One region of the Kitasatospora sp. NPDC058048 genome, then DNA from elsewhere that is predicted to be linked to it. Evidence: predicted binding sites of a transcription regulator. Region 1 holds the regulator's gene; the other holds the start of a gene.
The links. Region 1 encodes HrcA, which represses chaperone genes, less so after heat shock. Its sites were predicted from a motif close to TTNGCACTCNGNNNNNCNGAGTGCNAA; they were not measured.
Positions count from the first base shown of each region.

Region 2: a site for HrcA is predicted at 11,476-11,502, ahead of ACFVVA_RS24660 (FmdB family zinc ribbon protein). Genes of this name have one in related genera too.

Region 1 is NZ_JBHVRT010000032.1:19,420-34,685, forward strand. It holds gene sigJ (RNA polymerase sigma factor SigJ) at 30-1,037, opposite strand; gene ACFVVA_RS29005 (ABC transporter ATP-binding protein) at 1,120-3,018, opposite strand; gene ACFVVA_RS29010 (ABC transporter ATP-binding protein) at 3,174-4,907, opposite strand; gene ACFVVA_RS29015 (AMP-dependent synthetase/ligase) at 5,214-7,136, shown strand; gene hemW (radical SAM family heme chaperone HemW) at 7,194-8,423, shown strand; gene ACFVVA_RS29025 (Uma2 family endonuclease) at 8,464-9,021, shown strand; gene ACFVVA_RS29030 (DUF3097 domain-containing protein) at 9,012-9,845, opposite strand; gene ACFVVA_RS29035 (hypothetical protein) at 9,877-10,461, opposite strand; gene htpX (zinc metalloprotease HtpX) at 10,494-11,414, opposite strand; gene hrcA (heat-inducible transcriptional repressor HrcA) at 11,704-12,738, shown strand; gene dnaJ (molecular chaperone DnaJ) at 12,815-13,954, shown strand; gene ACFVVA_RS29055 (16S rRNA (uracil(1498)-N(3))-methyltransferase) at 14,030-14,779, shown strand; gene ACFVVA_RS29060 (PDZ domain-containing protein) at 14,935-15,266, shown strand, end outside.
Region 2 is NZ_JBHVRT010000024.1:86,327-101,592, forward strand. It holds gene ACFVVA_RS24610 (GNAT family N-acetyltransferase) at 1-84, opposite strand, end outside; gene ACFVVA_RS24615 (molybdenum cofactor biosynthesis protein B) at 81-614, opposite strand; gene moaC (cyclic pyranopterin monophosphate synthase MoaC) at 611-1,051, opposite strand; gene glp (gephyrin-like molybdotransferase Glp) at 1,179-2,516, opposite strand; gene galU (UTP--glucose-1-phosphate uridylyltransferase GalU) at 2,551-3,471, opposite strand; gene ACFVVA_RS24635 (GGDEF domain-containing protein) at 3,523-4,458, opposite strand; gene ACFVVA_RS24640 (5-formyltetrahydrofolate cyclo-ligase) at 4,522-5,112, shown strand; gene ACFVVA_RS24645 (penicillin acylase family protein) at 5,176-7,896, opposite strand; gene ACFVVA_RS24650 (potassium/proton antiporter) at 8,136-9,620, shown strand; gene ACFVVA_RS24655 (MFS transporter) at 10,014-11,387, shown strand; gene ACFVVA_RS24660 (FmdB family zinc ribbon protein) at 11,514-11,831, shown strand; gene mscL (large conductance mechanosensitive channel protein MscL) at 12,499-12,918, shown strand; gene ACFVVA_RS24670 (hypothetical protein) at 12,954-13,175, opposite strand; gene ACFVVA_RS24675 (sigma-70 family RNA polymerase sigma factor) at 13,354-14,325, opposite strand; gene ACFVVA_RS24680 (phosphatase PAP2 family protein) at 14,750-15,266, shown strand, end outside.

The DNA.
Region 1 (15,266 bases):
AGCCGGCCGGGGTGTGACGGTGACCCGTGTCACAGCTCCACGGCGGGGACCCGGGCGAGCTTCTCGGGGTTGACCACGACGTGGGCCTCGGCGATCCGCCCGTCGGTCACGGTGAAGGCGAGCACGCCGCCGACCGTGCCGGTGGCCCGCTCGTACCAGACCAGTCCGGGTTCGCCGTTGACCAGCGCGGTGGTGGTGGCGGTGTCGGGGGTGAACCACTTGGCGACCAGGCCGGCCACCATCCGGGCCACCCGGTCGGCGCCGTGGATCGGGCGGACTCCGGCGCGGACGATGCCGCCGCCGTCGGAGTGCCAGACCACGTCGGGGTCGAGGACCTCCATCAGGGCGAGGATGTCGCCGCGGGTGCTGGCGGCGGCGAAGGCCTCGACGGCCTGGCGGTGTTCGGCCCGGTCGGTTCCGCCGGTGCGCCGGGCGGCGTCCTGCGCGCGGCCGCCGTCGCGGACCCGGCGGCGGGCCCGGGAGGCGAGCTGGCGGGCGGCGTCGGGGGTGCGTTCCAGGGAGGCGGCGATCTCCTCGAAGCCGACGGCGAAGACGTCGTGCAGTACGAAGGCGGCCCGTTCGGCGGGGGTGAGCTGTTCCAGTACGGCCAGCAGGGCGAGCGAGACGGACTCGCCGCGTTCGGCCAGTTCGGCGGGGGAGTCGGGGCCGGTGGCGTAGGTGACGGCGGGCTCGGGCAGCCACTCGCCGTAGTAGGCCTCGCGGCGGGCCCGGGCGGAGCCCAGCTGGTCGTAGCAGAGCCGGGTGACGACGGTGGTGAGGAAGGCGCGCGGGTCGGCGACGGCGGAGCGGTCGGCGGCCCGCCAGCGCAGCCAGGCGTCCTGGAGGACGTCCTCGGCGTCGGTGAACGAGCCGAGCAGCCGGTAGGCGACCGAGCCCAGGTAGCGGCGGTTCGCCTCGAAGGCGTCCGGCGTCCGCGGAGTACCAGAGGCAGCGGGGGTACCGGGAGTACCGGAGGCGGCGGGGGTGCCGGGGGCGGCAGGAGTGTCCGGGCGGTCCGGGGCCTGGTCGTCGATCACGGGCCCAACGTAGCGCGCGGTGTCCGCGAAGCGAAGGGCCGGGGCGGGAAGTCCCCGCCCCGGCCCTCCGGTCGGCCGGGCGTCAGTCCATCTCGACCGCGGCCTCGGCGAACTGTGCCTGGTAGAGCCGGGCGTAGGCGCCGTCGGCGGCGATCAACTCGTCGTGCGAGCCCTGCTCGACGATCGAGCCGTTCTCCATCACCAGGATCACGTCGGCGTCCCGGATGGTGGAGAGCCGGTGGGCGATCACGAAGCTGGTGCGGCCGGTGCGCAGCCGGGCCATGGCCCGCTGGATCAGCACCTCGGTGCGGGTGTCGACGGAGCTGGTCGCCTCGTCCAGGACCAGGATGGACGGCTGGGCGAGGAACGCCCGGGCGATGGTGATCAGCTGCTTCTCGCCGGTGCTGACGTTGGTGCCCTCGTCGTCGATGACGGTGTCGTAGCCGTCCGGCAGGGTGCGCACGAAGCGGTCGACGTGGGCGGCCCTGGCGGCCTCGACGACCTGCTCGCGGGTGGCCGACTCGGCGCCGTAGGCGATGTTGTCGGCGATGGTGCCGCCGAACAGCCAGGTGTCCTGGAGCACCATGCCGATGCCGGAGCGCAGTTCCTCGCGGGACATCGCGGCGATGTCCACGCCGTCGAGGGTGATCCGTCCGGAGCTGACCTCGTAGAACCGCATCAGCAGGTTGACCAGGGTGGTCTTGCCGGCGCCGGTGGGGCCGACGATGGCGACGGTCTGCCCGGGTTCGACCTTGAGCGAGAGGTCCTCGATGAGCGGCTTCTCGGGGTCGTAGCGGAAGGCCACGTCCTGGAAGGCGACCCGGCCGTGCAGTACGTCGGGCCGTTCGGGCATGGCCGGTTCGGGGCTCTGCTCGGGGGCGTCCAGCAGCTCGAAGACGCGCTCGGCGGAGGCGACGCCGGACTGCACCAGGTTGGCCATGCTGGCGACCTGGGTGAGCGGCTGGCTGAACTGCCGCGAGTACTGGATGAACGCCTGGACGTCGCCGATGGACAGCGAGCCGCTGGCCACCCGCAGGCCGCCGACGACGGCGACCAGCACGTACTGGAGGTTGCCGATCAGCATCATCGCGGGCTGGATGGTGCCGGAGATGAACTGGGCCTTGTAGCTGGCCTGGTAGAGCGCGTCGTTGTGCTCGCGGAAGGTCTCCGCGGACTCCTGCTGGCGCCCGAACACCTTGACCAGGGTGTGGCCGGTGTACATCTCCTCGATGTGGGCGTTGAGCTGGCCGGTGGACTTCCACTGCTGGACGAACTGCGGCTGGGCCCGCTTGCCGACCTTGGTGGCGACGATCACCGAGGCGGGCACCGAGACCAGTGCGATCACGGCGAGCAGCGGGGAGATCCAGAACATCATCGCGAGCACGCCGACCACGGTGAGCAGCGAGTTGACGACCTGTCCGATGGTCTGCTGCATGGACTGGCCGATGTTGTCGATGTCGTTGGTGACCCGGCTGAGCACCTCGCCGCGCGGCTGCTTGTCGAAGTAGCTGAGCGGCAGCCGGGAGAGCTTGGCCTCGACGTCCTGGCGCAGCCGGTAGCCGGCGGCCTGGATGGCCCGGGTGGCCAGTCGGCCCTGGAAGATCCCGAAGACGGCGGAGGCGACGTAGATGCCGAGCACCCAGAGCAGGACGGTGCCGATGGCGCCGAAGTCCATGCCCTGGCCGGGGGTGAAGTCGACGGAGGAGAGCAGGTCGGCGACGCCGCCCTCGCCGTGGGCGCGCAGCCCGTCGACGACCTGTTCCTTGGAGGTGCCGGCCTGGAAGCGGGCGCCGACGACGCCGGCGAAGATCAGGTCGGTGGCGTCGCCGAGGATCTTGGGGCCGATGACGGCGCAGCCGATGCCGATGACGCCGAGGATCAGGACGCCGATCAGGGTGTTGCGTTCGGGGCGCAGCAGGCCGAGGACGCGCTTGCCGGAGCCCTTGAAGTCCATGGACTTCTCGGTGCCCTGGCCGCCCATGAAGCGGCCGGGGCCGGCGGGGCCGCGGCGGGCGGCGGCGGCCTGGGAGTCGCTGGGCAGTCCGGTGTCCTTCGGCGGGGCGTCCTTCTTCAGGGTGTCCGTGGGGGCGCCGCCGGGGGCCTGCCCCTTGTCCAGGTCGGGCTTTCCGGGCGTGGTCACGCCGCCTCCTGCTCGGTGAGCTGGGAGAGCACGATCTCCCGGTACGTCGGGTTGTCGGCCATCAGCTCGTGGTGGGTTCCGGTGCCGACGACGGCGCCCTCGTCGAGGACGACGATCCGGTCGGCGTCGCGGATGGTGGACACGCGCTGGGCGACGATCAGGACGGTGGCGTCGGAGGTTTCGCGGGCGAGGGCCTTGCGGAGCTTGGCGTCGGTGGCGTAGTCGAGCGCGGAGAAGGAGTCGTCGAAGAGGTAGACGGATGGCCGGCGGACCAGGGTCCGGGCGATGGCCAGGCGTTGGCGCTGACCGCCGGAGACGTTGCCGCCGCCCTGGGCGATGGGGGCGTCGAGGCCTTCGGGGAGCTTCTCGACGAACTCCTTGGCCTGGGCGATCTCCAGGGCGTGCCAGAGCTCCTCGTCGGTGGCGTCGGGCCGGCCGTAGCGGAGGTTGCTGGCGACGGTGCCGGAGAAGAGGTAGGGCTTCTGCGGGACGATGCCGACGTTCTCGGCGAGTGCGGCGGGGGCGAGTTCGCGGACATCGACGCCGTCGAGCAGGACCTGGCCGGAGGTGGCGTCGAAGAGCCGGGGGACGAGGCCGAGCAGGGTGGACTTGCCGCTGCCGGTGGAGCCGATGATCGCGGTGGTCTCGCCGGGGCGGGCGGTGAGGTCGATGGCGCGCAGCACCGAGGCCTCGGCGCCGGGGTAGCGGAAGTCGACGTCGCGCAGTTCCAGGTTGCCGCGGCGCAGCACCTTCCGGACGGGGTCGGTGGGCGGGACGACGCTGCTGCGGGTGCCGAGGACCTCCTCGATGCGTTCGGCGCAGACCTCGGCGCGCGGCACCATCATGAACATGAAGGTGGCCATCATGACGCTCATCAGGATCTGCATCAGGTAGGAGAGGAACGCGGTGAGCGCGCCGATCTCCATGGCGCCGCTGTCGATGCGGTGGGCGCCGAACCAGAGCACGGCGACGCTGGAGACGTTCACCACCAGCATGACGGCGGGGAACATGATGGACATCAGCCGGCCGACCTGGCGGGCGACCTGGGTGAGGTCCTCGTTGGCGTCGGCGAAGCGGGCCTGCTCCTGGTCGTCCTTGACGAAGGCGCGGATGACCCGGATGCCGGTGATCTGCTCGCGCAGGACCCGGTTCACGGTGTCGATCCGCTCCTGCATGCTGCGGAACCGGGGGCGCAGCGCGCGGACCAGCAGGACCACGACGACGCCGAGCGCGGGGATGACGGCGAGCAGCAGGCCGGACAGCGGGACGTCCTGGTTGAGCGCCATGATGATGCCGCCGACGCACATGATCGGCGCGGCGACCATGAGCGTGAAGCTCATCAGGGCGAGCATCTGGACCTGCTGGACGTCGTTGGTGGTCCGGGTGATCAGGGAGGGGGCGCCGAACTGGCCGACCTCGCGGGCGGAGAAGCTCTGCACCCGGTCGAAGACGGCGGCGCGGACGTCCCGGCCGAAGGCCATGGCGGTGCGCGCGCCGATGAAGACGGCGCCGACCGAGCACAGGGCCTGGAGGACGGTGACGGCGATCATCACCCCGCCGACGCGCAGGATGTAGCCGGTGTCGCCCTTGACCACGCCGTCGTCGATGATGTCGGCGTTGAGCGTCGGCAGGTAGAGCGCCGCGAGGGTGGACACCAGCTGGAGCAGTACCAGCAGGGTGATCGGTCGGGAGTACGGGCGCAGGTACGCCCTCAGCAGTCTGATCAGCACTAGCACACTCTTGTCGTCGCCGGTCGGGTTCGCACCCCAATTCTCCGTGTTCTGTAGCGTCGTACAGGTCATTCGGCGTGCGGGAGCCGGAGGTTTGCCGGGCCTTTGCCGAACGGACGGGTCCGGCACCGGTGGCGCGGGGGCGTGCCGTCGGGCGCTGCCCTCTTACGGAATGACCGGTTTCCCCCTAGGCTGCTGATTGCCCCTTTGTTACTGACCGGTACCGTTCAGGTGAACCGGGGCCCGGCGACCGCCCCCACGGACGCCGCGACAATCCAGACGGCCACCCGCCCCCGGAGGTCCTCGTTGAGTTCCGCGCAGTCCCTGATCGGCTCCGGCAGGTCCGACCTCGTCGCCGGGCGTCCGGCCTCCGTCGCCCACCTGTTCCTGGAGCGGGTCGCCCTGACCCCGAACGCCGAGGCCTACCGCTACCCCTCGCCCGTGGACGAGCAGGCCGCCGACGGCGCGCCCGGCGCCGAGCAGTGGCGCTCGCTCACCTGGGCGCAGACCGCGACCCGGGTCAAGGCCGTGGCCGCCGGCCTGATGGCACTCGGCATCCACCCCGAGGACCGGGTGGCCCTGGCCTCCTCGACCCGGCTCGAATGGATCGTCGCCGACCTCGGCGCCATGTGCGCGGGCGCCGCGATCACCACGGTCTACCCGAGCACCAACGCGGACGAGACGGCGTTCATCCTCTCCGACTCCGGCTCCCGGGCGCTGTTCGCCGAGAACGCGGCCCAGCTGGCCAAGGCCGTCGAGCAGCTCGACCAGCTGCCCGAGCTGCGCACCGTGATCCTCTTCGACGCGCCGGCCGAGGCCCCCGAGAGCGCCGGCCTGGAGCTGCTCACCCTCGCGGAGCTGGAGGAGCGCGGCGCCCGGTACCTGGCGGAGCACCCGGACGCGGTGGAGAAGGCCGTCGACGGGCTCGACAAGGAGCAGCTGGCCACCCTCATCTACACCTCCGGCACCACCGGCCGCCCCAAGGGTGTGCGCCTGGTGCACGACTGCTGGGCGTACGAGGGCCGGGCGCAGGAGGCCAGCGGACTGCTGGGCCCCGACGACGTGCAGTTCATGTGGCTGCCGCTGTCGCACGTGTTCGGCAAGACGCTGATCTCCGGGCAGATCGCCACCGGGCACGTGATGGCGGTGGACGGCCGGGTGGACCGGATCATCCACAACCTGCCGGTGATCCGGCCGACCATCATGGCCTCGGCCCCGCGCATCTTCGAGAAGGTCTACAACGGCATCGCGGGCAAGGCCCGGGCCGAGGGCGGCGCCAAGTACAAGATCTTCCTGTGGGCGGCGAAGGTCGCCCGCGAGCACGCCCGGGCGGTCCAGGAGAGCCGGGTGGCCACCGGCACCGAGACGGCCCCGCTGGGCCTGCGGGCGCAGCACGCGCTCGCCGACAAGCTGGTGTACGCGAAGATCCGGGCGGCCTTCGGCGGCCGGCTGCGCGGTGCGGTCTCCGGCAGTGCCGCGCTCGCCCCGGAGATCGGCTACTTCTTCATCGGCGCCGGGGTGCCGATCCTGGAGGGCTACGGGCTGAGCGAGACCAGCGCCGGCTCCTGCGTCAACCGCGCGGAGGACGTGCGGATCGGCACGGTGGGCCGCCCGCTGCCCGGCACCGAGGTGCGGATCGCCGAGGACGGCGAGATCCTGCTGCGCGGCCCGGGCGTCATGCGCGGCTACCACAACCTGCCGGAGAAGACCGCCGAGGTGCTGGAGTCGGACGGCTGGTTCCACACCGAGGACATCGGCGAGCTCACCCCGGACGGCTTCCTGCGGATCACCGACCGCAAGAAGGACCTGTTCAAGACCTCCGGCGGCAAGTACGTGGCGCCCAGCGAGGTCGAGGGCAAGTTCAAGGCGGTCTGCCCGTTCGTCAGCAACATCCTGGTGATCGGCAACGGCCGCAACTTCTGCACCGCGCTGATCGGCCTGGACGAGGCGGTCCTCCTGCCGTGGGCCGCCGAGCGCGGCCTGGCCGGCAGGAGCTACGCCGAACTGGCCGCCGAGCCGGCCGTGCACCAGCTGATCGAGGGCTTCGTCAAGCGGGTCAACGCCGACCTCCAGCGCTGGCAGACGATCAAGAAGTTCCACCTGCTGCCGCGCGACCTGGACATCGAGCACGGCGAGCTCACCCCGAGCCTGAAGATCAAGCGCCCGGTGGTCGAGCGGACCTACGCGGACGCCGTGGCGGCCATGTACGCGGGCGCCAACGAGGCCTGAGCCGCCCCGCCCCGTACGGCTCACCCGAACGGGTGCGCCGTACGGGACAATGGGCTCATGCCCTCCGCACTCCCCGACGGCGATCCGGTGCCGTCCGACGGTTCCCTGCCCGCGCACGCCCTCGACGGGCTGGGCGACCGGCCGTTCGGCTTCTACCTGCACGTGCCGTACTGCGCCAGCCGCTGCGGCTACTGCGACTTCAACACCTACACCGCCACCGAGCTGCGCTCCTCCGGGGCGGTCGCCTCGCAGGACACGTACGCGGACAACGTGGTCGCCGAGATCCGCCTCGCCCGGAAGGTGCTGGGGGACACGGACCTCCCGGTGCGGACCGTCTTCCTCGGCGGCGGCACCCCGACCCTGCTGCCCGCCCGCGACCTGGTGAAGATGCTCGCCGCGATCCGCGAGGAGTTCGGGCTCGCCGAGGACGCCGAGGTCACCACCGAGGCCAACCCGGAGTCGGTCGACCCGGCGTACCTGGCCGAACTGCGCGAGGGCGGCTACAACCGGCTCTCCTTCGGCATGCAGAGCGCCCGCCCGCACGTCCTGAAGCTGCTCGACCGCCACCACACCCCGGGCCGCCCCGAGGCCTGCGTGGCCGAGGCCCGCGCGGCCGGCTTCGAGCACGTCAACCTCGACCTCATCTACGGCACCCCCGGCGAGTCCGACGACGACTGGCGGGCCTCCCTGGACGCCGCCATCGGCGCCGGGCCCGACCACGTCTCCGCGTACTCGCTGATCGTCGAGGAGGGCACCCGGCTCGCCGCCCGGGTCAAGCGCGGCGAACTGCCGATGATCGACGACGACGTGCACGCCGACCGCTACCTGATCGCTGAGGAGGCGCTCGCCGCCGCCGGCTACTCCTGGTACGAGGTCTCCAACTGGGCCACCGCCCCCGAGGGCCGCTGCCGCCACAACGAGCTGTACTGGACCGGCGCCGACTGGTGGGGCGCGGGCCCCGGTGCCCACAGCCACGTCGGCGGCGTCCGCTGGTGGAACGCCAAGCACCCCGCCGCCTACGCGCAGGCCCTCGCCGAGCAGCGCACCCCGGCGCTGGCCCGCGAGGTGCTGGCCGAGGAGGACCGCCGCGTCGAGCGGATCCTCCTGGAGCTGCGCCTGGTCGACGGCATCCCCCTCGACCTGCTCACCGACACCGGCCGCAGGGCGGCGGACCGGCACCTCGCCGACGGCCTCCTCGCCGCCGGTCCCTACGAGCAGGGCCGCGCCGCGCTCACCCTCCAGGGGCGCCTCCTGGCGGACGCGGTTGTGCGTGACTTGGTGGACTGAGTGTCGTTAACGTGGTGTCAGCCGTCGTAGGGAGCGCGCAATGACCGCCATCGATGACCGGGTGACGGGGATCTTCGAGAATCTGGAGGTCCCCGAAGGCTTCAAAGCCGAGCTCATCAGGGGGGAAATCGTGATGATGGCCGGGCCGGACATGGTCCACAACCTCATCATCCGGGCCATCCAGCACCAGACGCCGTACACCCGGTGGAACGCACTGACCACGCAGGATGTGGCCTTTCCCCGCGAGGCCAGTGAGCCGCAGCCGGACCTGGTCGTGTTTGAGCGGGGGGCTGCGGAGGAGAGCGGTCGGCTGTTGCCCGCGCTTGCGGTCACCCTGGCGGTCGAGGTGGTTTCGAAGACCAGCGTGCTTCGCGACTACCGGACCAAGCGGGAGCTCTATGCAGAGGGCCAGATTCCCGCATATCTGATCGTCGACCCGATCAAGGGTGTCTGTGTCCTGCTCACCGAGCCGAGTCGAGCGGCGGCCTCCGGGCTGCCGGACTACGCGGTCGAGCGGACCGCGAAGTTCGGCGAGTCGATTCCGCTGGATCTGCTCGACATCACGCTGGACACCGCGGAGTTCCGTACCTACTCCTGACCCGGCAGGGCCGTGAAGTCGATCAACTCCTCCACCCGGCCCAGCAGTTCGGGCTCCAGGTCCTTGTAGCTGTTCACCTTCGACAGGATGTGCTTCCAGGCCGCCGGGGTGTCCACCGGCCAGCCGAGGCGGCGGCAGGTGCCCTCCTTCCAGTCCTCGCCCCGCGGGACGGCGGGCCAGCCGGGGATGCCCACGCTGGAGGGCTTCACGGCCTGCCAGATGTCGATGTAGGGGTGGCCGACGACCAGCACCGAGTCGCCGGTGACCCGGGCGGCGATGCGGTGCTCCTTCGTCCCCGGCAGCAGGTGGTCGACCAGGACGCCGAGGCGGCGGCCGGGGCCGGGGGCGAAGTCGGCGACGATCGCGGGCAGGTCGTCGATGCCGCGCAGGTACTCGACGACGACGCCCTCGATCCGCAGGTCGTCGCCCCAGACCCGCTCGACCAGCTCGGCGTCGTGCCGGCCCTCGACGTAGATCCGGGACTCGCGGGCGACCCGGGCGCGGGCGTTCGGGACGGCGACGGAGCCGGAGGCGGTGCGGCCCGGCGTCCGGGCGGGAGCCGGGCCGGCCGGGCGGACCAGGGTGACGGCCCGGCCCTCCAGCAGGAAGCCGCGCGGCACCAGCGGGAACACCCGGTGCTTGCCGAACCGGTCCTCCAGGGTGACGGTGAACCCCTCGGCGGTCTTCTCGCAGCGCACCACCGCCCCGCAGAAGCCGGTCGCCGCCTCCTCGACCACCAGGTCCCGCTCGGCGGGCACCTCCGGGGCGGGCTGCGGCTTCTTCCACGGCGGGGTCAGGTCGGGTCCGTACTGGCGGCTGCGCATACGGGTGATCATAGGGACGGCGGACGGTGTGTCAGAGGCCCGGCGCGCCCCAGACCGGGAACCAGCGGCTCAGGTCCTTCTCCAGCCGCAGGTCGTTCCCCAGCATCGCGTTGACCTGCAGTTCCAGTGGGCTGTTGCGCTTCTCCCCGCCGCCGGGCATCGGGGCGAAGGGGTAGAACGTGCCGCGCTTGTAGAGGTAGACCAGGGCCAGCGACCGCCCCTGCGGATCGCGGAAGGCGACCAGCGAGCAGAGCAGCTGCGGCCCGAAGCCGTTCGCCTCCAGCTCGCTGTTGACCGCGTGCAGGTCGTTGACCAGCTCCGGCAGCTCCTCGGGCCGGTGCCGGGCGAGCAGCCAGGAGTAGCCGTAGTCGTCCTTGGAGGCCTCCACCGGGACGCCGCCGCGCTCGGTGTCGGCGTCCAGCAGGGCCCGGACCTGCTGCTCGACCTGGACGAAGGCCGCGCCCTCGACAGCCGCGAAGCAGACCGAGCCGAGCCCGGTGGGGGTGAACCCGGCCCCGGCCTCCAGGGTGAGCGCGGCGGACGGCACGCCGAACAGCTGGTCGAGGTCGGGCTTGACGGGCTTGGTGCGGCCGAACAGGGTGTCCAGGATTCCCACGGCGGTCCTTTCGCGTCAGGGGCTCGGCGGGTTCAGTGGCCGAGCTGCTCGGAGATCCTCGCCAGCTGCTCCAGCCGCTTCTCCAGGCTGGGGTGGGTGGAGAACAGCTGCGTGGCGGCCTCCCGGGCGCTCAGCGCGGGGGCGAAGTAGAAGGCGTTGTACGGCTGCGCCTGGCGCAGGTCCTTGCTGGGGATGGCCGCGATCTGCCCGGTCACCTTGGTGAGCGCCGAGGCCAGGGCGCTGGGCCGGCCGGTGAGCTGGGCGGCGGCCCGGTCGGCGGCCAGTTCGCGGTAGCGGGAGAGCAGCCGGGTGAGCAGGAAGCTGATCGCGTAGACGACGATCGACACCAGCGGGATGATCAGCGCCAGGATGGCGGCGTTCTGGTCGTTGTTGTTGCGCCCGCCGCCCATGAACCCGCCGTACACGGCGATCCGGGTCATCGCCCCGGCGAGGACGCCGAGGAACCCGGCGATCGTCATCACCGCGACGTCCCGGTGGGCGACGTGCGACAGCTCGTGCGCGAGGACTCCCTCCAGCTCCTCCGGTTCCAGCCGGCGCAGCAGCCCGGTGGTCACGCAGATCACCGCGTTCTGCGGGTTGCGGCCGGTGGCGAAGGCGTTCGGCATGTCGTTGTCGGCGACCGCCACCCGCGGTTTGGGCATGTCGGCCAGGGCGCAGAGCCGGTCGACGGTGCCGTGGAGTTGGGGGAACTGTTCCGGGGACACCTGGCGGGCGCCCATCGCCCGTTCGGTGATCTTGTCGCTGAACCAGAACTGGGCCACGAACAGCCCGCCGGAGATCAGGACGATCAGTGGCCAGGCGCCGCGCAGCAGCGCGATCAGCAGGCCGGTGAAACCGACGTACAGCAACCCGATCACGAACATCGTCGCGACCATGCGGCCGGTCAGGCCGCGGTCGGGCGCGAAACGGGTGTGCTGGCCCGAGCTCGACATCGCTTGCTCCTCCGTTCGCCGTCGCTTTCGATGCTGCCACCCGGACGGCCTCCCGGCACCACCCCGGTGCCGGGAGGATCGAACCGCCGGGGCCCCGCGGGCCGTGTCCGGAACTGCGGGGAGGATCACGTCCCTCGGGCCGTTCCTGCCGTAGGACCCGGGCCTTACACTGGCAGGTACGGTTCTGGCACTCGTACGTTCAGAGTGCCAAGACCGGGGGCCTCCCGGAGCGGCCCGCAGCAGCGAGGGACACAGTCGGACAACGTGCGAAGACGGAGGTGCGTGCCCCATGGCCGGTGAGGTCCGCCAGCTGGACGAACGCAAGCTCGCCGTACTCCGCGCGATCGTGCAGGACTACGTGGGCACCGAGGAGCCGGTCGGCTCCAAGGCCCTGGTGGAACGGCACAACCTCGGGGTCTCGCCGGCGACCGTCCGCAACGACATGGCGGCGCTGGAGGAGGAGGGCTACATCCACCAGCCGCACACCAGCGCCGGCCGCATCCCGACCGACAAGGGGTACCGCCTCTTCGTCGACAAGCTCGCCGAGATCAAGCCGATGAGCGCCCCCGAGCGCCGGGCCATCCGGCACTTCCTGGACGGCGCGGTCGACCTGGACGACGTGGTCGCCCGCACCGTGCGGCTGCTCGCCCAGCTGACCCGGCAGGTCGCGGTGGTGCAGTACCCCTCGCTGACGCGCTCCACCGTCCGGCACATCGAGCTGGTGGCGCTGGCCCCGGCCAAGGTGATGCTGGTACTGATCACCAACACCGGCCGGGTCGAGCAGCGGATGGTCGACTGCCCGGGCTCGGTCGGCGAGACGGTGCTGGCGGACCTTCGGGCCCGGATCAACGCGAGAGCCGCCGGCCGGCGCCTCCCGGAGGTCCCGGGGCTGCTGGAGGAGCTGCCGGCGCTGTTCGAGCAGGCCGACCGGCCGACGGTCAGCACGGTCCTGGCGACCCTGTTCGAGACGCTCGCCGAGCAGAACGAGGAGCGGATCATGCTGGCCGGCACGGCCAACCTGACCCGCTTCGGGCACGACTTCCCGCTCACCATCCAGCCGGTGCTGGAGGCCCTGGAGGAGCAGGTCATCCTGCTCCGCCTCCTGGGTGAGACCGCGGACGCCGCGATGACGGTCCGGATCGGGCGGGAGAACGCCTATGAAGGGCTGAATTCCACGTCGATCGTTTCGGTCGGCTACGGTTCGGGCGACGAGAGCGTGGCGAAACTGGGTGTGATCGGTCCGACCCGGATGGACTACCCCGGCACAATGGGGGCGGTGCGAGCGGTGGCACGGTACGTGGGCCAGATCCTGGCCGAGTCCTAGCAAGGGCCACCGTTAAAATTTTTGACGGTGGCGTCCAGTCGCAGCACTACTACAGGCGGAACAAGCGGAGCATTTGGTGGCCACGGACTACTACGCGGTACTCGGCGTCCGACGGGATGCGGGGCAGGACGAGATCAAGAAGGCGTTCCGGCGCCTGGCACGCGAACTGCACCCGGACGTCAACCCGGACCCGAAGACGCAGGAGCGGTTCAAGGAGATCAACGCCGCCTACGAGGTGCTCTCCGACCCGCAGAAGCGTCAGGTCTACGACCTCGGCGGGGACCCGCTGTCCCCGGGCGGCGGCGGTGCCGGCGGCTTCGGCGCCGGCGCGGCGGGCTTCGGCTTCTCCGACATCATGGACGCCTTCTTCGGCGCCGCGGCAGGCCAGCGCGGCCCGCGCTCGCGCACCCGCCGCGGCCAGGACGCCATGATCCGGCTGGAGATCACCCTGGAGGAGGCCGCGTTCGGCACCACCAAGGAACTCCAGGTCGACACCGCCGTCACCTGCACCACCTGCAGTGGCGAGGGCGCGGCCCCCGGCACCTCGGCGCAGACCTGTGACATGTGCCGCGGCAAGGGCGAGGTCTCCCAGGTCACCCGGTCCTTCCTGGGCCAGGTCATGACCTCCCGCCCCTGCCCGCAGTGCCAGGGCTTCGGCACCGTCGTGCCGACCCCGTGCCCGGAGTGCGCCGGCGACGGCCGCGTGCGCGCCCGCCGCACCCTGACCGTCAAGATCCCGGCCGGCGTCGACAACGGCACCCGGATCCAGCTGGCCGGCGAGGGCGAGGTCGGCCCCGGCGGCGGCCCGGCCGGCGACCTGTACGTCGAGATCGCCGAGACCACCCACGCCATCTTCCAGCGGCGCGGGGACGACCTGCACTGCACCGTCACCATCCCGATGACGGCGGCCTCGCTCGGCACCCGGGTGCCGCTGCAGACCCTGGACGGCCTGGAGGACGTCGACATCCGGCCCGGCACCCAGTCCGGCCAGTCGATCCCGCTGCACGGCCGGGGCATCACCCACCTGCGCGGCGGCGGCCGGGGCGACCTGATAGTGCACGTCGAGGTGAAGACGCCCACCAAGCTCGACGCCGAGCAGGAGGAGCTGCTGCGCCGCCTCGCGGTGCTGCGCGGCGAGGAGCAGCCGTCCGGCCAGTTCGCGCCGGGCCAGCAGGGCCTGTTCTCCCGCCTGAAGGACGCCTTCAACGGCCGGTAGTCGTCCGCGGAGGGGTGCCGGGGGATCCCGGCACCCCTTCCGTGTTCCCGTCCCACTCCTGGAGGTACCCCCGTCATGACCGCGCCCGTCTTCGTCGTCGAGACCGAGCGGATCGCCGCCGCCGTGCCCGGGGCCGTGGTGCGCCTGGACGGCCCGGAGGGGCGGCACGCGGCCGCGGTGAAGCGGCTGGAGCCGGGCGAGGCGGTCACCCTGGCCGACGGGCTGGGACTCGGGGTGGACGGCACGGTCGCCGAGGTGCTCGGCAAGGACGCGATCGACGTGACGGTCGCCGCCGTGCGCCGGGAGCCGGAGCCCGCGCCGCGGATCGTGGTCGTCCAGGCGCTGCCCAAGGGCGACCGCGGCGAGCTGGCCGTGGAGACGATGACCGAGGTCGGCGTGGACGTGGTGATCCCGTGGTCCGCCTCGCGCTGCATCACCCAGTGGAAGGGCGAGCGCGGCGCCAAGGCGCTCGCCAAGTGGCGGGCCACCGCCCGGGAGGCGGGCAAGCAGTCCCGCCGGCTGCGCTTCCCCGAGGTCCGCGAGCCGATGACCACCCGGCAGCTGGCGCCGGTGCTGGCGCGGGCCGCGTTCGCCGCCGTGCTGCACGAGGAGGGCGCCGAGCCGCTGGCGCACGCCGGGCTGCCGGAGGGCGGGGACATCGTGCTGGTGGTCGGCCCCGAGGGCGGGGTCTCCCCGGAGGAGCTGGCCGCCTTCGCCGAGGCGGGCGCCAAGCCGTACCGGCTGGGCTCCTCGGTGCTGCGCACCTCGACCGCCGGGGTGGCCGCCGGCGCGCTGCTGCTCGGGCGCACCGGCCGCTGGTCGTGACGGCCGCTGTGACGGCCGCTGCGACGGCAGCCGTGCAGGCGGTCGGGGCGGCCTGCGGGGCGGTTCCCGGGAGGGCGTAACAGCCCTCCGCGGGCGGCGCCGGAAGTCTGGGAAAAACGGCGCGGATCGTACGCGCACCTGCTTAGGCTGGCCGGGTGACGGACTCCCTGAGCACCTCCTCGAACAGCTCGGCGGGCGCCTACCTGCGCCATCCCCACCTGCACGGCGACCTGGTCGCCTTCGTCGCCGAGGACGACCTCTGGCTCGCCCCGCTGGACGGCGGCCGGGCCTGGCGGCTGACGGCGGACCACCTGCCGGTCCACCACCCGAGGTTCTCCCCGGACGGGCGGCACCTCGCCTTCACCTCCACCCGGGACGGCGCGCCCGAGGTGCACGTGGTGCCGGTGGACGGCGGCCCGTCGCGTCGGCTCACCCACTGGGGCAGCCACCAGACCCGGGTGCTCGGCTGGACCGCCGACGGCCGCCC
Region 2 (15,266 bases), on a different contig from region 1:
CTGCCACTCGCGCTGGTCGCGCGCCCGGATGGGGCGCAGCACGACGTCCCCCTCGTGGAGTTCTACCGGCCAGCCGGCGTTCAGTGGGTTCTCCCGGTCGCTGGGACGTCGGGCCGGGGGTGGTCCCCGCCGCCGAGCTGGTCGACGGCGTGGGCGAGCAACGGCTCCAGGACGGCCAGGCCGTCCTTGACGCCGCCGGTCGAGCCCGGCAGGTTGACGATCAGGGTACGTCCGGCGAGCCCGGCGAGCCCGCGGGAGAGCGCCGAGGTGGGCACCTTCTCCCGGCCGTACGCACGGATGGCCTCGGCGATGCCGGGGACCACCCGGTCGATCACCCGGGCGGTCATCTCGGGGGTGAGGTCCATCGGCGAGATGCCGGTGCCGCCGGTGGTCAGCACCACGTCGTAACCGGCCGCGACGGCCTCGCGCAGCACGGCCTCCACCGGCTCGCCGTCCGGGACGACCCGGGGGCCGTCGGCGGTGAAGCCCATCGCGGTCAGGCCGGCCACCAGCAGCGGGCCGCCCCGGTCCGCGTAGACCCCGGCCGAGGCCCGGTTGGACACCGTGACGGCCAGCGCCCTGCCGGCGGGCACCGCGCCGGACGGCGCCGTCACGCGTCCACCTCCGGCGCGAACCAGTCGCCGCTCTTGCCGCCCGTCTTGCTCAGCACCCGGACGGACTCGATCGTGGCACCCTTGTCCACCGCCTTGACCATGTCGACGACGGTCAGCCCGGCCACCGCGACGGCGGTCAGCGCCTCCATCTCGACGCCGGTGCGGTCGGCGGTCCGCACGGTGGCGGTGATCTCGACCGCGTCGTCCGCGACGGCGAGGTCGACCTTGACGCCGGAGACCGCGATCGGGTGGCAGAGCGGGATCAGGTCCGGGGTCTTCTTGGCGCCCATGATCCCGGCGATCCGGGCCACCGCGAGGGCGTCGCCCTTGGGCACGCCCTCGCCGCGCAGCAGCTCGACCACCTGCGGGGAGACCCGCACCCGGCCGGCCGCCACCGCGGTGCGCGCGGTGGTGGCCTTCTCGGAGACGTCGACCATCCGGGCGGCGCCCTGGTCGTCGACGTGGGTGAGGCGGTCGCCGGGGGGAGGTGTCGTCACGGGGAACTCCAGGGGCGCGCAGGTCGAATACCGCGCTACCGTACCGTTCCCCGGTCCGGGGAGCCGATCAGGAGTCCAGCAACACCACGTCCACCTCACTGCCGGCCGGCAGCGCGGTGGTGTCCTCGGGAACGGTGATCAGGCAGTTCGCCCGGGCCAGCGCGCCGACCAGGTGCGACCCGGCGCCGCCCACCGGCTCCACCGTGCCGTCCGCCGCCGAGTAGCGGCCGCGCAGGAACTGCCGGCGGCCGGCCGGGGAGCGCAGCGCCGCCGGGCAGAGCGCGCGGACGACCGGGCGGTGCACATGCGCGGCACCGAGCATGGTGCGGATGACCGGACGGACGAAGAGCTCGAAGGAGATGTAGGCGCTCACCGGGTTGCCGGGCAGGGCGAGCAGCGGCACCCCGGCCGCGCCGCCGATCCGGCCGAAGCCTTGCGGCTTGCCGGGCTGCATCCGCAGGCGCCGGAAGTCGACGCCCCCGTAGGACTCGAAGACCTCCTTGACCACGTCGTACGCGCCGACGCTGACCCCGCCGCTGGTGACGATCAGGTCGGCCCGGCCGAGCTGGTCCTCCAGGACGGCGCGCAGCCGCTCGGCCTCGTCCGGGACGGCGCCGACCCGGTAGGCGATGGCGCCGGCCTCCTGGGCGGCCGCGGTGAGGGTGAAGCTGTTGGAGTCGGCGATCTGCCCGGGGCCGACCGGCTCGCCGGGCTGGACCAGCTCGCTGCCGGTGGACAGCACCACGACCCGGGGCCGCGGGCGGACCTTCACGGTGGGCCGGCCGATCGCGGCGAGCAGGCCGAGCTGGGCGGGACCGAGCCGGGTGCCGGCCTCCAGCACCCGGGTGCCGGCCGTGACGTCGCTGCCGCGGCGGCGGATGTGCGCGCCCTCGGCGACCGGGCGCAGGACCCGGACCTCCTCGTCCGGGACCGGCGCGGTCATCGCGGCGGCGGCCACCCCGGTGCCGGTGCCGCCGTCGGTCCATTCGACCGGGGCGACGGCCCGGGCGCCGGGCGGCAGCGGGGCTCCGGTCATGATCCGGGCGGCCTGGCCGGGGCCGACCCTGGGCAGTTCGCCGGCGCCGGCCGCGATGTCGCCGACCACCGAGAGCACCGACGGGTAGGTGTCGGTGGCGCCCTCGGTGTCGGGGGTGCGGACCGCGTAACCGTCCATCGAGCTGTTGTCGAAGGGCGGCAGGTCGCCGTCGGCGATCACGTCCTCGTCGAGCCGGCAGCCCTGGGCTTCGAGCAGCTGGAGCTCGATCGCGGGCAGCGGGCCGACCGCGGCCAGCACGTCGGCGAGGTGCTCGTCCACCGTCCAGAGGCGGGGGGCCGCCGGGGCCGGGTCCGCTCCGGCGTCGCAGCAGGCGCTGGGCGTGGTGCTGGGCTCGGTGGACCCGGTCATCGGCGGCTCGCTCTCTGTCGTGGTCGGTCCTGCGTCAGGCCTGCATCTCGGAGCCGACGAACTCCCGCAGCCAGGAGCGGAACTCCGGGCCCAGGTCCTCGCGTTCGGCGGCCAGACGGACGATAGCGCGCAGGTAGTCGGCGCGGTCGCCGGTGTCGTAGCGACGGCCCTTGAAGAGCACGCCGTGCACCTGGCCGCCGTCCGCGGCCTCGCGGTTGGTCAGCTCGCGCAGGGCGTCGGTCAGCTGGATCTCGCCGCCGCGGCCGGGCGGGGTCTCCCGCAGCACGTCGAAGACCAGCGGGTCGAGGACGTAGCGGCCGATCACGGCGTAGGCGGACGGGGCCTCGCCGGGCTCCGGCTTCTCCACCAGGTCGGTCACCTGGAAGACGTCCTCGCCGAAGCCGTTCGCCTTGACGGCGGCGCAGCCGTAGAGGTGGATCTGGGAGGGGTCGACCTCCATCAGGGCGACGACCGAGCCGCCGAGCTGCTGCTGCACCTCGATCATCCGGGAGAGCAGCGGGTCGCGCGGGTCGATCAGGTCGTCGCCGAGCAGGACGGCGAAGGGCTGGCCGGCGACGTGCTGCTCGGCGACCGAGACGGCGTGGCCGAGGCCCTTCGGGTCGCCCTGGCGGACGTAGTGCATGTTGGCCAGCTCGACGGACTCGCGGACCCGGGCCAGGCGCTGCTCGTCGCCCTTGCGGACCAGCAGCTCCTCCAGCTCGTAGGCGCGGTCGAAGTGGTCCTCCAGGGCGCGCTTGTTGCGGCCGGTGACCATCAGTATGTCGGACAGGCCCGCGGCGGAGGCCTCCTCCACGACGTACTGGATCGCCGGCTTGTCGACGACCGGGAGCATCTCCTTCGGGGTGGCCTTGGTCGCCGGGAGGAAGCGGGTGCCCAGTCCGGCCGCGGGTACCACGGCCTTGGTTACCGGAACTCGGGAGTTGGTCGTCGTCATGCGTTTACCTTACTCAGGCACGTTTTCGCCCCGGCCGATCACCGGCGGCGGCTAGGACAGCACGTCGCGGGGCCCGGCCACAGTGGCTGGCGTATGGGTCGCGACCGGCTGGGCGAGGGGGTCCCGGCCGACACAGGCCGACAGACTACCCGCCTTTCCCGAACGGTCACGTTCGGCATCCGGTCCGTGATCGGACGGGCAACCGGCCTGCTCGGAGCGGTCGGTTCGGGGGCCATCGGTTCCCGGGCGGCCGGATTCCCCGGGCTGCCGGGACGAGAGCCGCCAGCAGTCGCCGCCGGCCGCCCGGGCCGCGGCGAGCGCCGCGTCGGCGGCGCGCAGCAGGACGGCCGCGTGGGTGCCGTCCTCGGGCAGCACGGCGATGCCGGCGGCGGCGGTCAGGCCGTTGCCGGCGGCGGGGCGGGACTCGCGCGGGCCGGAGGACCAGTCCAGCAGCAGGTGCCGGCGGACCGACCAGACCAGCCGCTCGGCGACCTGCGCGGCGCCCTCGGCCCCGGTGTCCGGCAGCACCACCAGGAACTCCTCGCCGCCGTAGCGGCCGAGGGTGTCGGCCCGGCGGATCTCCATCGCGAGCCGCTGGGCGAGGTCGCGCAGCACCGCGCCCGCCCGGGCCCGGCCGTGCTCGGCGACGACCGCGTCGAAGCCGGTGATGGCCAGCATCAGCACGGCGAGCGGGCGCGGGCCGTCGGCCTGCTCGGTGTGCTCGGCGCGGCGGGCCCGTTCGATCTCCCGGTCCAGGGTGAGCTGGAGGTGGCGGTAGTTCCACACACCGGTGAGCGGGTCGCAGGAGGCGGTGCGCTCCAGCTCGGCGCAGCGCTCCTCCAGTTCGGCGATCCGCCCGCGCAGCCGCTGGGCCCCGGCGGCGGCCCCGGCCCGCTCCCGCCGTCCGCGCAGTCCGAGGGCGGTGGCGCCGGCCAGTGCGGGGACGCTCAGTGCGGCCAGGGCCTGGACCAGCAGCGGGGTGGTCAATGGGGGGTGCCCTTTCGCGTGTCAGGCTCTGCGCGTCGACGGTGCGCAGGCCAGGAGGATCGGATGAACGAGGATCGGATGCCCAACGAGAAGAGCGACCTCAGGACACGGCTGTTGACGCAACGGCGCGAACTGGCCGCCGAGGAGCGCGCGGCGGCCGCCGGCGCGCTGGCCGCGCACGCCGGGGAGCTGGCCGCCGCGGGCGCCACGGTGGCCGCCTATGTCTCGGTGGGCGCCGAACCCGGGACGCGGCCGCTGCTGGACGCGCTGCGGGCGCGCGGGGTGCGGGTGCTGCTGCCGGTGCTGCTGGCGGACAACGACCTGGACTGGGCCGAGTACGCGGGGCCCGACGCGCTGGCCCCGGCCGGACGCGGGCTGCTGGAGCCGGTCGGCCCGCGGCTCGGGCCGCAGGCGGTGACCGGGGCCGCGGTGGTGCTGCTGCCGGGCCTGGCGGTGGACCGCTCCGGGCTGCGGCTGGGCCGGGGCGGCGGCAGCTACGACCGGGTGCTGGCCCGGCTGGCGCGGGCGGGCGCGCGGCCGGTGCTGGCGGTGCTGCTGTACGAGCACGAGCTGCTGGAGCGGGTGCCGGCCGAGCCGCACGACCGGCCGGTGGACCTGGCGGTGCTGCCCTCGGGGGTGCGCAGGCTGGGGTGAGAACGGCGGAGGCCCCGCTCCCTCGGGGGGAACGGGGCCGCCGGTGGCCGGGCCGTACGGGCGTCAGCCGGTGGTGAGCACCAGCTTGTGCTTGGTGGCCTTCTCGACCGCGTCCGGCGAGTAGGACCAGGTCAGCAGCTTGCCCTTGAGCCAGAGGTCGGTCTGGTCGTTGTAGTTGTCGTGGAAGGCGTGGCCGGAGGCGCCGCCGACGTTGATCCAGCGCGAGGAGTCGAGGTCGTTCAGGTCGACCACCATGCGCATCGACGGGATCCAGTCCACCTGGTAGCCGGCCGCCGCGTTCCAGCCGGCCGCGTCGACCGCCGCCGAGCCGCCGGAGAGCCGGTACGGGCCGCGGTTGAGCAGCTTGTGCACCGCGCCGGAGGCGATCGAGGAGTTGTCGGTGCCGAGGGTCTGCTCGCGCAGCTCCAGCTTGTGCAGGCGGCCCCAGCTCCAGGTGGAGACGTCCTTGCTGAGCAGCGAGGTCAGCTCCTGGCGGGCGTTCTTCATCGCCTCCTGGAGCAGGTTGTTCAGGCCCTTCTGCTCCTTGTGCTGGTCGTCGATGTACGTCCACCACGAGCTGTCGGGCTTCTCCAGCTGCTGGCGGACCACCTCGGTCCAGCGGTCGCCGCCGTCCGGCTGGGCCTTGCCCGGCTCGCGGGTGCCGCACTCGGTGACGATCTTGGTGGAGCTGTCCGGCTTGGTCGGGTCGTCCTGCTGGCGGACCAGCAGGCAGTTGTCCTTGGCCCGCAGGTCGGCCGGGAACTTCTGGCCGAAGGCCAGGATCAGCAGCTGGCGCCAGACGCCGTTGTAGTAGGCGGCGGCGGCCGAGTCGGCGTCCTGGTGGAAGTTCCAGTCCTTCAGCAGGTCCTGGGCCTCGCGCACGTACGGGTCGCTGACCGGCTGCTTGAGCAGCAGTGGGACGAGCGTCTTGGCCATCACGCTGGTGTTGTCCAGCTGGAGGGTCTGCATGTCGTCCGGCGAGATCTTGCCGTTGTTCTTGAGCAGGCCCTCGATCTGGTCGGTGATCTCCTTGGCGCGGGTGCCGTACTCCCAGTCCTTGGTCAGGTTGTACTTGTAGCTCGGGTCCACCACGGCCTGGTTGGCGGTGACGATGTAGCCGGCCGAGGGGTTGAGGCTCCAGGGCAGCGCGGTGAAGGGGATCGGGTCCTTCCACTGGTACGCGGAGTCCCAGCCCGGCGAGGGGAGGGTGCCGTCGCCCTTGCCGCGGACCGGGATGCTGCCCGGGGCCTGGTAGCCGATGTTCTTGGCGTCGGCGTAGATCAGGTTCTGCGCGGGGACGGTGAAGTCCTTGGCGGCGGCGCGGAACTCGTCCCAGTTCTTCGCCTTGTCCAGTTCGAAGACGGCGTCCATGGTCTTGCCGGGGCTGAGCGCCGTCCACTGGAGGGCGACGCCGTAGCCGCTGGTGCCGCGGTCCGGGGCGGACTGGCCGTTGGGGGCGTACTTGCCGACGTTCTGCTGCTCGCTGCTCTGGTCGGAGATCAGCGGGGCGCCGGTCTGGGTGGTGCGGACGGTGATGGTGCGGTCCTCCCCGCCGGCGACCTTGATGGTCTCCTTGCGGAGGTCGAACTTCACGTCCTTGCCGTCCACCTGGTAGGTCTCCGGGCCGGTGACCTTCTCCAGGTAGAGGTCGGTGACGTCGGCGCCGAGGTTGGTGAAGCCCCAGGCGATGTCCTTGTTGTGTCCGATGATCACGCCGGGCATGCCCGCGAAGGTGAAGCCGGAGACGTCGAACTGGCAGGCCGGGGAGGCGGTCCGGCAGTGCAGGCCCATCTGGTACCAGACCGAGGGCAGGCCGGGGCCGAGGTGCGGGTCGTTGGCCAGCAGCGGCTTGCCGGTGGTGGTGTGCGAGCCCGCGACCACCCAGGAGTTGGAGCCGATGCCCTGGCCGGGGCGGCCGAGCAGCTGCGGCATCGAGTCGACCCGGTCGGTCAGGCCCTGCAGCATCGCCTTGGTGGCCGCCGCGCCCTGGGCGGTGGCGGCCGTTCCGGCGGCCGTCCCGGACTGCGGGGAGCCGTCGGCGGGACGGTAGTTGTCGCCGGTCACGGCGCCGGTCTTCACGATGGTGCCGTTGCGGGCGTACGGATAGTCCGGGTACAGCTCGGCGATCTTGTCGGGGCCGAAGTCCTGGGCCAGCAGCGAGCGGTCGATCTCCTCCTGGAGGTTCCCGGAGAGGTTCCAGGCCATCGCCTTGAGCCAGGCCACCGAGTCGACCGGGGACCACTGCTCGGGCTGGTAGCCGCTGTTGACGACGCCGAGCAGGCCGTACTCCAGCGAGGCCTTCGAGCCGCCGGGGTGCTCGGCGAGCCAGGCGTTCACGCCGTCCGAGTAGGCCTGGAGGTGCTTCTTGGTCTCCGGCGACAGCTTGGTGTCGAACTCCTTCTGCGCCACCTGCCGCCAGCCCATGGTGCGGATGAACGCGTCGGTGTCGACCTGGCCGTCGCCGAACATCTCGGAGAGCCGGCCGGCCGTGATGTGCCGGCGGACGTCCATCTCCCAGAAGCGGTCCTGCGCCTGGACGTAGCCCTGGGCGCGGAAAAGGTCCTCGTCGGTGTCGGCGTACAGCTGCGGGATGCCGTTGGCGTCCCGCTTGACGTCGACGGGCGCGCTCAGGCCCGGCACCTTGACGCTGCCGTCGACCTCCGGGAAGGAGGCGCGGACCGCGGAGACCCCGCGGTAGCCGCCGTAGCCGGTGCCGGCCACCAGCAGCACGACCAGCACGATCACGATCAGACGGGCGCGCCGGAACTTCTTCGAGCGGGGCATCTGGGTCCTTGCGGTCCTGACTTCGGGGCGGGCGGGCGTGTCCAGGGCCTGCGGCCGTGACAGGGCACCACATTAGGCCGAGTCGGCCGGGCACCGTGAACGGGGGACCAAGCTAAAGATATGGCAAAATGTTAGACTGCGTAACGATCCGCAAGAGGAGCATTGACGACTTCTTAACGGGTCACCCCACAGCACCACCAGACACCCCGCCCGCCCATGCCTGCCCGAGGTGCCCCTGCGTGAACGTCTCCCACCTGAACCAGCTCCTGCTCGAGTCCTCCGTGATCCTGCTGTTCGCGGTGGGCGCCGTCCGCCTCTCCACCCGATCAGGGCTGCCGAGCCTGCTGATCTATCTCGGGATCGGCGTGGCGCTGGGACAGAACGGGATCGGCGTCACGTTCAACAACGCCGAGCTCACCCAGGTGCTCGGCTACGCGGCACTCGTGGTGATCCTCGCCGAGGGCGGCCTCAAGACCAGCTGGCGGGAGATCAAGCCGGTCATGCCGGCCGCGACCGTGCTCGCCACCGTCGGCGTCGGCATCAGCGTCTTCGCCACCGCCGCCGGCGCGCACTGGCTGGTCGGCCTGGACTGGCGCACCTCGCTGCTGCTGGGCGCCATCGTCTCCTCGACCGACGCGGCCGCCGTCTTCTCCGTCCTGCGGATGGTCCCGCTGCCGCACCGGCTCACCGGCCTGCTGGAGGCCGAGTCCGGCTTCAACGACGCGCCCGTGGTCATCCTGGTCGTCGCCTTCGCCACCACCGGGGAACTGGACACCTGGTACGTCCTGATCGGCACGATCGCCGCCGAACTGGCGATCGGCGCCGCGGTGGGCCTCGCCGTCGGAAAGATAGGCGCCTACGGGCTCAAGCACGTCGCACTGCCCTCCTCGGGCCTCTACCCGATCGCCGTGATGGCGCTCACCGTGCTCGCGTACGCCGGCGGTGCGCTGCTGCACGGCTCCGGCTTCCTCGCCGTCTACATCAGCGCGGTGATACTCGGGAACTCCAAGCTGCCGCACGGCCCCGCCGTCCGGGGCTTCGCCGACGGACTGGCGTGGATCGGGCAGATCGGCATGTTCGTGCTGCTCGGGCTGCTCGTCACGCCCGAGACCATGGGCGACGCGGTGGTGCCCGCGCTGGTGATCGGCGGAGTGCTGGTGTTCCTGGCCCGGCCGCTGTCGGTGATGGTCTCGCTCACCCCGTTCAAGGTGCCGGCCCGCGAGCAGGCACTGCTCAGCTGGGCCGGACTGCGCGGGGCGGTGCCCATCGTGCTGGCCACCATCCCGGTGGTGTCCGGCGCGCACCGGGCCGAGGACGTCTTCAACATCGTCTTCATCCTCGTCGTCGTCTTCACCCTCCTCCAGGGGCCGACCCTGCCGTGGGTGGCCAAGCGGCTGCGGATCGACGAGGGCGACATGGGCCAGGACCTCGGCATCGAGTCCGCCCCGCTGGAAAAGCTGCACGGGCACCTGCTGTCGGTCGCGCTCTCCCCCGCCTCCAAGATGTCGGGCGTGGAGATCAGCGAGCTGCGGCTGCCCAAGGGGGCGGCGGTCACCCTGGTCGTGCGGGAGGGGAACTCCTTCGTGCCGGACAAGGCGACGGTGCTGCGCGGCGGGGACGAGCTGCTGGTGGTCACCACGGACGAGGTCGGCGAGGCGGCGGAGCGGCGACTGCGGGCCGTGGACAAGGGCGGCAAGCTCGCGGGGTGGCTGAACGGGCGGTGAGCGCGGGGCCGGGCCGGCTCGGCCCCCTTCACTGCTCGAACCGGCTGCTCCTGCTCGCCACGGCTGCTCCTGCTCGCCACGGCCGCTCCGGCTCGTCCGGCTCCTCCGGCCCGTCACGGCTGGGGCGGGCCGGAGGAGCCGGGGTCGGCCCAGGGTATCTACGCGCGTAACTGATACGATGGTTCGATCATCCGTATAACCACCGCTAGACCACCCCCAATTTCTGCCTGACGCAGAGTTGGCGCGACCGCTCGGCGGCCGCGGTCCGGCTCCCGGCCACCACGCCGGACCGGCCCGGTATCTACCCCGGTCGACGCGCGAGAGGACGACTCTCGGCGCCGTCGGGGCCACACCATGCCCTGCCGCGCTACCAGGCAGCAGGAAGGACCGACCGTGACGGCGCGCCGAACGGTCGACACCGCCGCGGACCACGCGGCCACCCCCGCAGCTCCGGCCCCCGCCCGCGTCGGGTACGGCGAGCTGCTGCGCACGCCCGGGGCCTGGACGTTCCTGTCCCCCGCCCTGGTCGCGCGGCTGCCGTACGCGATGCTCAGCATGGGCATCCTGCTGCTCGTCACCCGGACCCACGGCTCGTACGGCACCGCCGGTACGGTCACCGCGGTCGCCGCCGTCGCCCAGGCCCTGGTCGGGCCGCAGACCGGGCGGCTCGCGGACCGCTACGGCCAGGCCGCGGTGCTCGTCCCGACCGTCCTGGTGCACGCGGCCGCGGTCGGCGCGCTGATCGCGCTCGCGCTCGGCCACGCGCCCGCCTGGAGCCTGTTCCTGGCCGCCGTCCCGGCCGGTGCGAGCGTTCCGCAGGTCGGCGCGATGGTCCGGGCCCGCTGGGTGGCCACGTTCACCGCGAACGGCGCCTCCGACGCCTCCGCGGCCCGGGTGAGCACCGCCTTCGCCTTCGAGTCCGTGACGGACGAGTTCACCTTCGTGATCGGCCCGATCCTGGCCTCCGGCATCGCCGCCCTCGCCAACCCGGCCACCGCCCTGGTCGCCGAGGCCGCGCTGACCCTCGTCGGCGGCCTGGCCTTCGCCGCCCAGCGGCGCACCGCCCCGGCCCGGATCGTGCCGCAGCCCGGCACCAAGCGCGCCTCGGCGCTCGCCTCCCCCGGCGTCCGCCTGCTGGCAGGGACCTTCCTCGGGGTCGGCGCGGTGTTCGGCGGCATGCAGGTGTCGGTGAACGCCTTCGCCGACTCGGTCGGGCAGCACGACGCCGGCGGCACCGTGTACGGGATCTTCGCCGGCGGCTCGATGCTGGCCGGCGTGCTGTACGGCGTGATCGCCTGGCGGCGGCCGGTGCAGCAGCGGATGCTGATCAGCTACGCGCTGCTGGTGCTGGGCTGCTCGGTGCTGTGGGCGATGCCCAACCTGGTCGCGCTGACCGCTGCCGGGCTGGTCTGCGGACTGGCCATCGCGCCGACCCTGATCAGCGGCTACACCCTGGTCGAGACGCTGGTCGCGGACGGGGCCAAGACGGAGGCCTTCACCTGGCTGACCGGCGCCATCGGGCTGGGGCTGGCCGTCGGCTCGATGGCGGCGGGCCGGCTGATCGACGGGCACGGGCCCTCGACCGGGTTCCTGGTGCCGGTGGCCGGGGCCGGACTGGGGCTGATCGTGCTGCTCTCGCTGCGGCACCTGCTGGTGGCACCGGGACACGGGGCGGCCGTCGCGGGCACCGCTCCGGCCCGGGGTTCGGGCGACGTCCCGGCGGAGCACGGCGCTGCCGGGCGGCTGGTGGGCGCGGCCAAGGGCTGAGCGGGAGGCGGTCCGGCGGCCGGGCCCGGCCCATCTCACACCGGAGTCGCTGGACTGATCCCGCGGAATGCCGCATCATTGACCATCGTTAGCACTCATCAGGCGAGAGTGCCAGGAGGAAGACAAGTGCCCACGTACCAGTACCAGTGCACCGAGTGCGGCAACGGCCTGGAGGCGGTGCAGAAGTTCACCGACGAGGCGCTGACCACGTGCCCCGACTGCCAGGGACGACTCCGCAAGGTCTTCTCGGCCGTGGGCGTCGTGTTCAAGGGCTCCGGCTTCTACCGGACCGACAGCCGCTCGTCCTCCAGCAGCACGGTGGGCGCCGGTTCGTCGTCGACCCCCTCGACGTCGTCCGCCACGTCCACGTCCTCCTCGGCTTCGTCCTCGTCGTCGAGCTCCGGCTCCTCGTCGTCGTCCAGCCCGGCTCCGGCCGCGAGCTGACCTCGGCGCCGGGCCATCGGCCCGGGACGGCCCGCAGACCTCGGAGAGGCCCGTCGGCCCCGCTTCCACGCGGGGACGGCGGGCCTTTCCGCGTTTCCGCCGGCTCCGGCCGTCGGCCTCCCTCGCCTTCCCCTCTTTCCTCTCCTTCCCCGTTCTTCCCCCGCTGCGGCCCCGTGGGTTTTCCGTCATCCCGGACGGGCCGGGGCAACTCGTGCGGGTGAACGAAGTTGTCCACAGGGCCCGGTTTTCCACAGGCCTGGGGAAAGTGCTGTCCGAGTTCGCCGGAAACGCTCATCGTGTGGGCATCCGGTCCGCGAGGGGCCGGGCCGCCGACACTCCGGAGGTGCGTCGATGACGACCGCGAACTTCTCCCTGCCCCTGCCCCTCCCGCTGCCCGCGCCCGCCGTACCGCCCCGGCAGGAGCTGCCGGGCTTCCCGCCGATCCGGCGCGGGTGCGGCGGGTGGCACCGCTGGCGCAGTGCGGTGCGACGGCGGGCCGGGGTGCCCGTCCTGGTGCTGCTCGCGGTGGCGGCGGCGCTGGCGCTGGGGCCCGCGCGGGCCGGTCTGCCGCCGCCCCAGGGGGGGCGCGCTGGGCCGGACGGGTTGTCAATCCGGGGCTGCGGAAGATCACCCGTAACCGGGGGGCGACTTCGTCGTTCGAGGCGGCATGAAGGGCTTCAAGGAATTCCTGCTGCGTGGAAATGTCATCGACCTCGCCGTGGCCGTGGTCATCGGCGCGGCTTTCACCAACATCGTCAACGCCTTCGTCAAGGGCGTGATCAATCCACTCGTCGGCGTCTTCGGGACGAAGGACCTCGCGTCCTACAGTTCCTGCCTCAAGGGGCCCTGCGAGGTGAGCCCGACCGGCGAGGTCACGTCCGGAATCCTCATCCTGTGGGGATCGGTGCTCAGCGCCGCGCTCCAGTTCCTGATCACCGCGGCGGTCGTCTACTTCGTTCTGATCGTGCCCATGAACAAGCTGGCGGCCCACCGCAAGACCCTCGCCGAGAAGACGGCGGACCTCGAAGCCAAGGAGGTCACCCTGCTGACCGAGATCCGCGACGCACTGGTCGCGCCGCTGCGCTGACCGACGGGTGCCGGTCGGCGCCCGGTCCCCGTTCCTCAGCCCCCGTGGTGCGGCGGGCGCTGGCTCAGGTACCAGTCCAGCCCCCGTCCACCACCCTCCCCCGCCCCGGGGCGGGCACCCCAGCCCGCATCGGTGTCGTCGCTGGACTGCTGGTCCAACGGGTCCCGGAAGACCAGCCGGGCCTTGGCGGCCGCAGCCTCCCGGGGCTCCTGCGCCCGGGCCTGCTCCTGGCCCTTTTCCTGCCCCTGCTCGCTCACGCCGTCCACTCCGTCCACTCGTCCCTCCCCTCCAGCCTAAGAGCCCCGCGGCACGCCTCGGGCCCCGGTACGGGAACGCTCCGCGCCAGGGCCCGGATGAGGGCTCGGCCCATCGGCCCGGCCGGTCCGTCGGGCGGCCCGCCAGGTGGAACTGCCGGGCAGCCTGCCGGGTGGCCTGTCAGGCGGCTTCGAAGCCCGCGTGGTCGGCGATCTTCTTCAGCTCGGCCAGCGCGTGCTTCTCGATCTGGCGGATCCGCTCGCGGGTGAGGCCGTGCTGCTTGCCCACCTCGGTGAGGGTGCGCTCGCGGCCGTCCTCCATCCCGTAGCGGGAGCGGATGATCGAGGCGGTGCGGTCGTCCAACCGCCCGATCAGGTCGTCCAGTTCCTCGCGGCGGAGCATGACCATCACGGCGTCCTCGGGGGACGTGGCCCCGGTGTCCTCGACGAGGTCACCGAACTGGGTCTCGCCCTCGTCGTCGACCGACATGTTGAGGCTGACCGGGTCGCGCGCCCAGTCCAGTACGTCCTTGATCCGGGCCTCGGTGGTGTCCAGCTCGGCCGCGATCTCGGCCGGCTCCGCCTCACGGCCCAGCTCCTTGGACTTCTCCCGCTGCACCCGCCGGATCCGCCCGAGCTCCTCCACCAGGTGCACGGGCAGCCGGATGGTGCGGGACTGGTCGGCGATGGACCGGGTGATCGCCTGCCGGATCCACCACGTCGCGTACGTGGAGAACTTGAAGCCCTTGGCGTAGTCGAACTTCTCGACGGCGCGCACCAGGCCCGCGTTGCCCTCCTGGATGAGGTCCAGCAGCGGCAGGCCGCTGCGCGGGTAGCGACGGGCGACGGCGACCACGAGCCGGAGGTTGGACCGGATGAAGACGTCCTTGGCGCGCTCGGCGTCGGCGGCTATCGTCTCCAGCTCCTCGCGCGTGACGCCGTCGGGGAGTCCGCCCTCGTCCATCAGGTGCTGGGCGTACACGCCGGCCTCGATCCGCAGCGAGAGCTCGACCTCCTCGGCGGCATCGAGCAGGGGTGTCCTGGCGATCTCGTCGAGGTACATGCCGACCAGGTCGCGGTCGGCCTCAAGGTTGGTCGGGCGGGCCGCGCGACTCCGGTCGGCCCTGTCGCGAACGACGGCACGGGTGGCCATGCTTGCTCCCTTTGCTGGTATTGCCGAGGTCTGCCTGCCTGCCTCGTGAGGGCAAGAAGTGCGGGCCCCTGGAGGCACACACGTAACGATCCAACGAACAGAATCCGGACAACATTCCCAAGTCACTCAGATTCTTCCCGGCGATGCAGTATCCTGCCGGTTTTCACCCCGGCCTCGAACGCTGAGTGACCGGTCGGGCGCGTCCCGTGCCGCCGGCCGACCGTTCCGGGAGCGATGTCTTCACTCGACCCACACGCTGCCGCCGCCCACTCGTTGAACCCGCGAACGGCCGCCGGCGTTCCCCGCGTTCCCCGCTTTCCGCCGCCGCACGCACCCCGGCACACGCAGGTCCTCCTCACAAACGATGCCGAATCGCTATCACTCCGGCTCTTGCCCGGCACGGGACACTGGGAAGGTGTCAGTCATGCACCTGACCAACAGCACGAACCGCCTCACTGCGCGTAACCGCAGTCTCCTTCGGGACACCGCGCTCGCGCTGGGCTGTGCCGCGCTGTTCGGCCTGCTGGCCGCTCCGGTGACCGGCCAGTGGCACCCGCTGGTCCGCTTCGACCAGGAGTGGATCGGCGAACTGCACACCTACGCCCGGGAACACCGGGTGTGGACCGCCTCCGTGCAGACGCTCTCGGACATCGGCGGCACCGTCACGATGCGGACGCTGCTCGGAATCGCCGCCGGGTGGCTCTGGTTGATCGGCGCACGGGTGCTGGCCGGCTGGGTGGCCGCCCAGGCCCTGGTCGGCTGGGGCGCCCAGTGGGCGCTGAAGCAGGCCTTCGACCGCGGCCGCCCCTCCTTCACCGATCCGGTCTCGCACGCCGACGGCCCGGCCTTCCCCTCCGGACACGCCATGGCCTCGGCGATCACCTGCGCCGTCCTGGTCGGCCTGCTCTGGTACCGGGTCCGCCGGCGCGGCCGCACCGCCG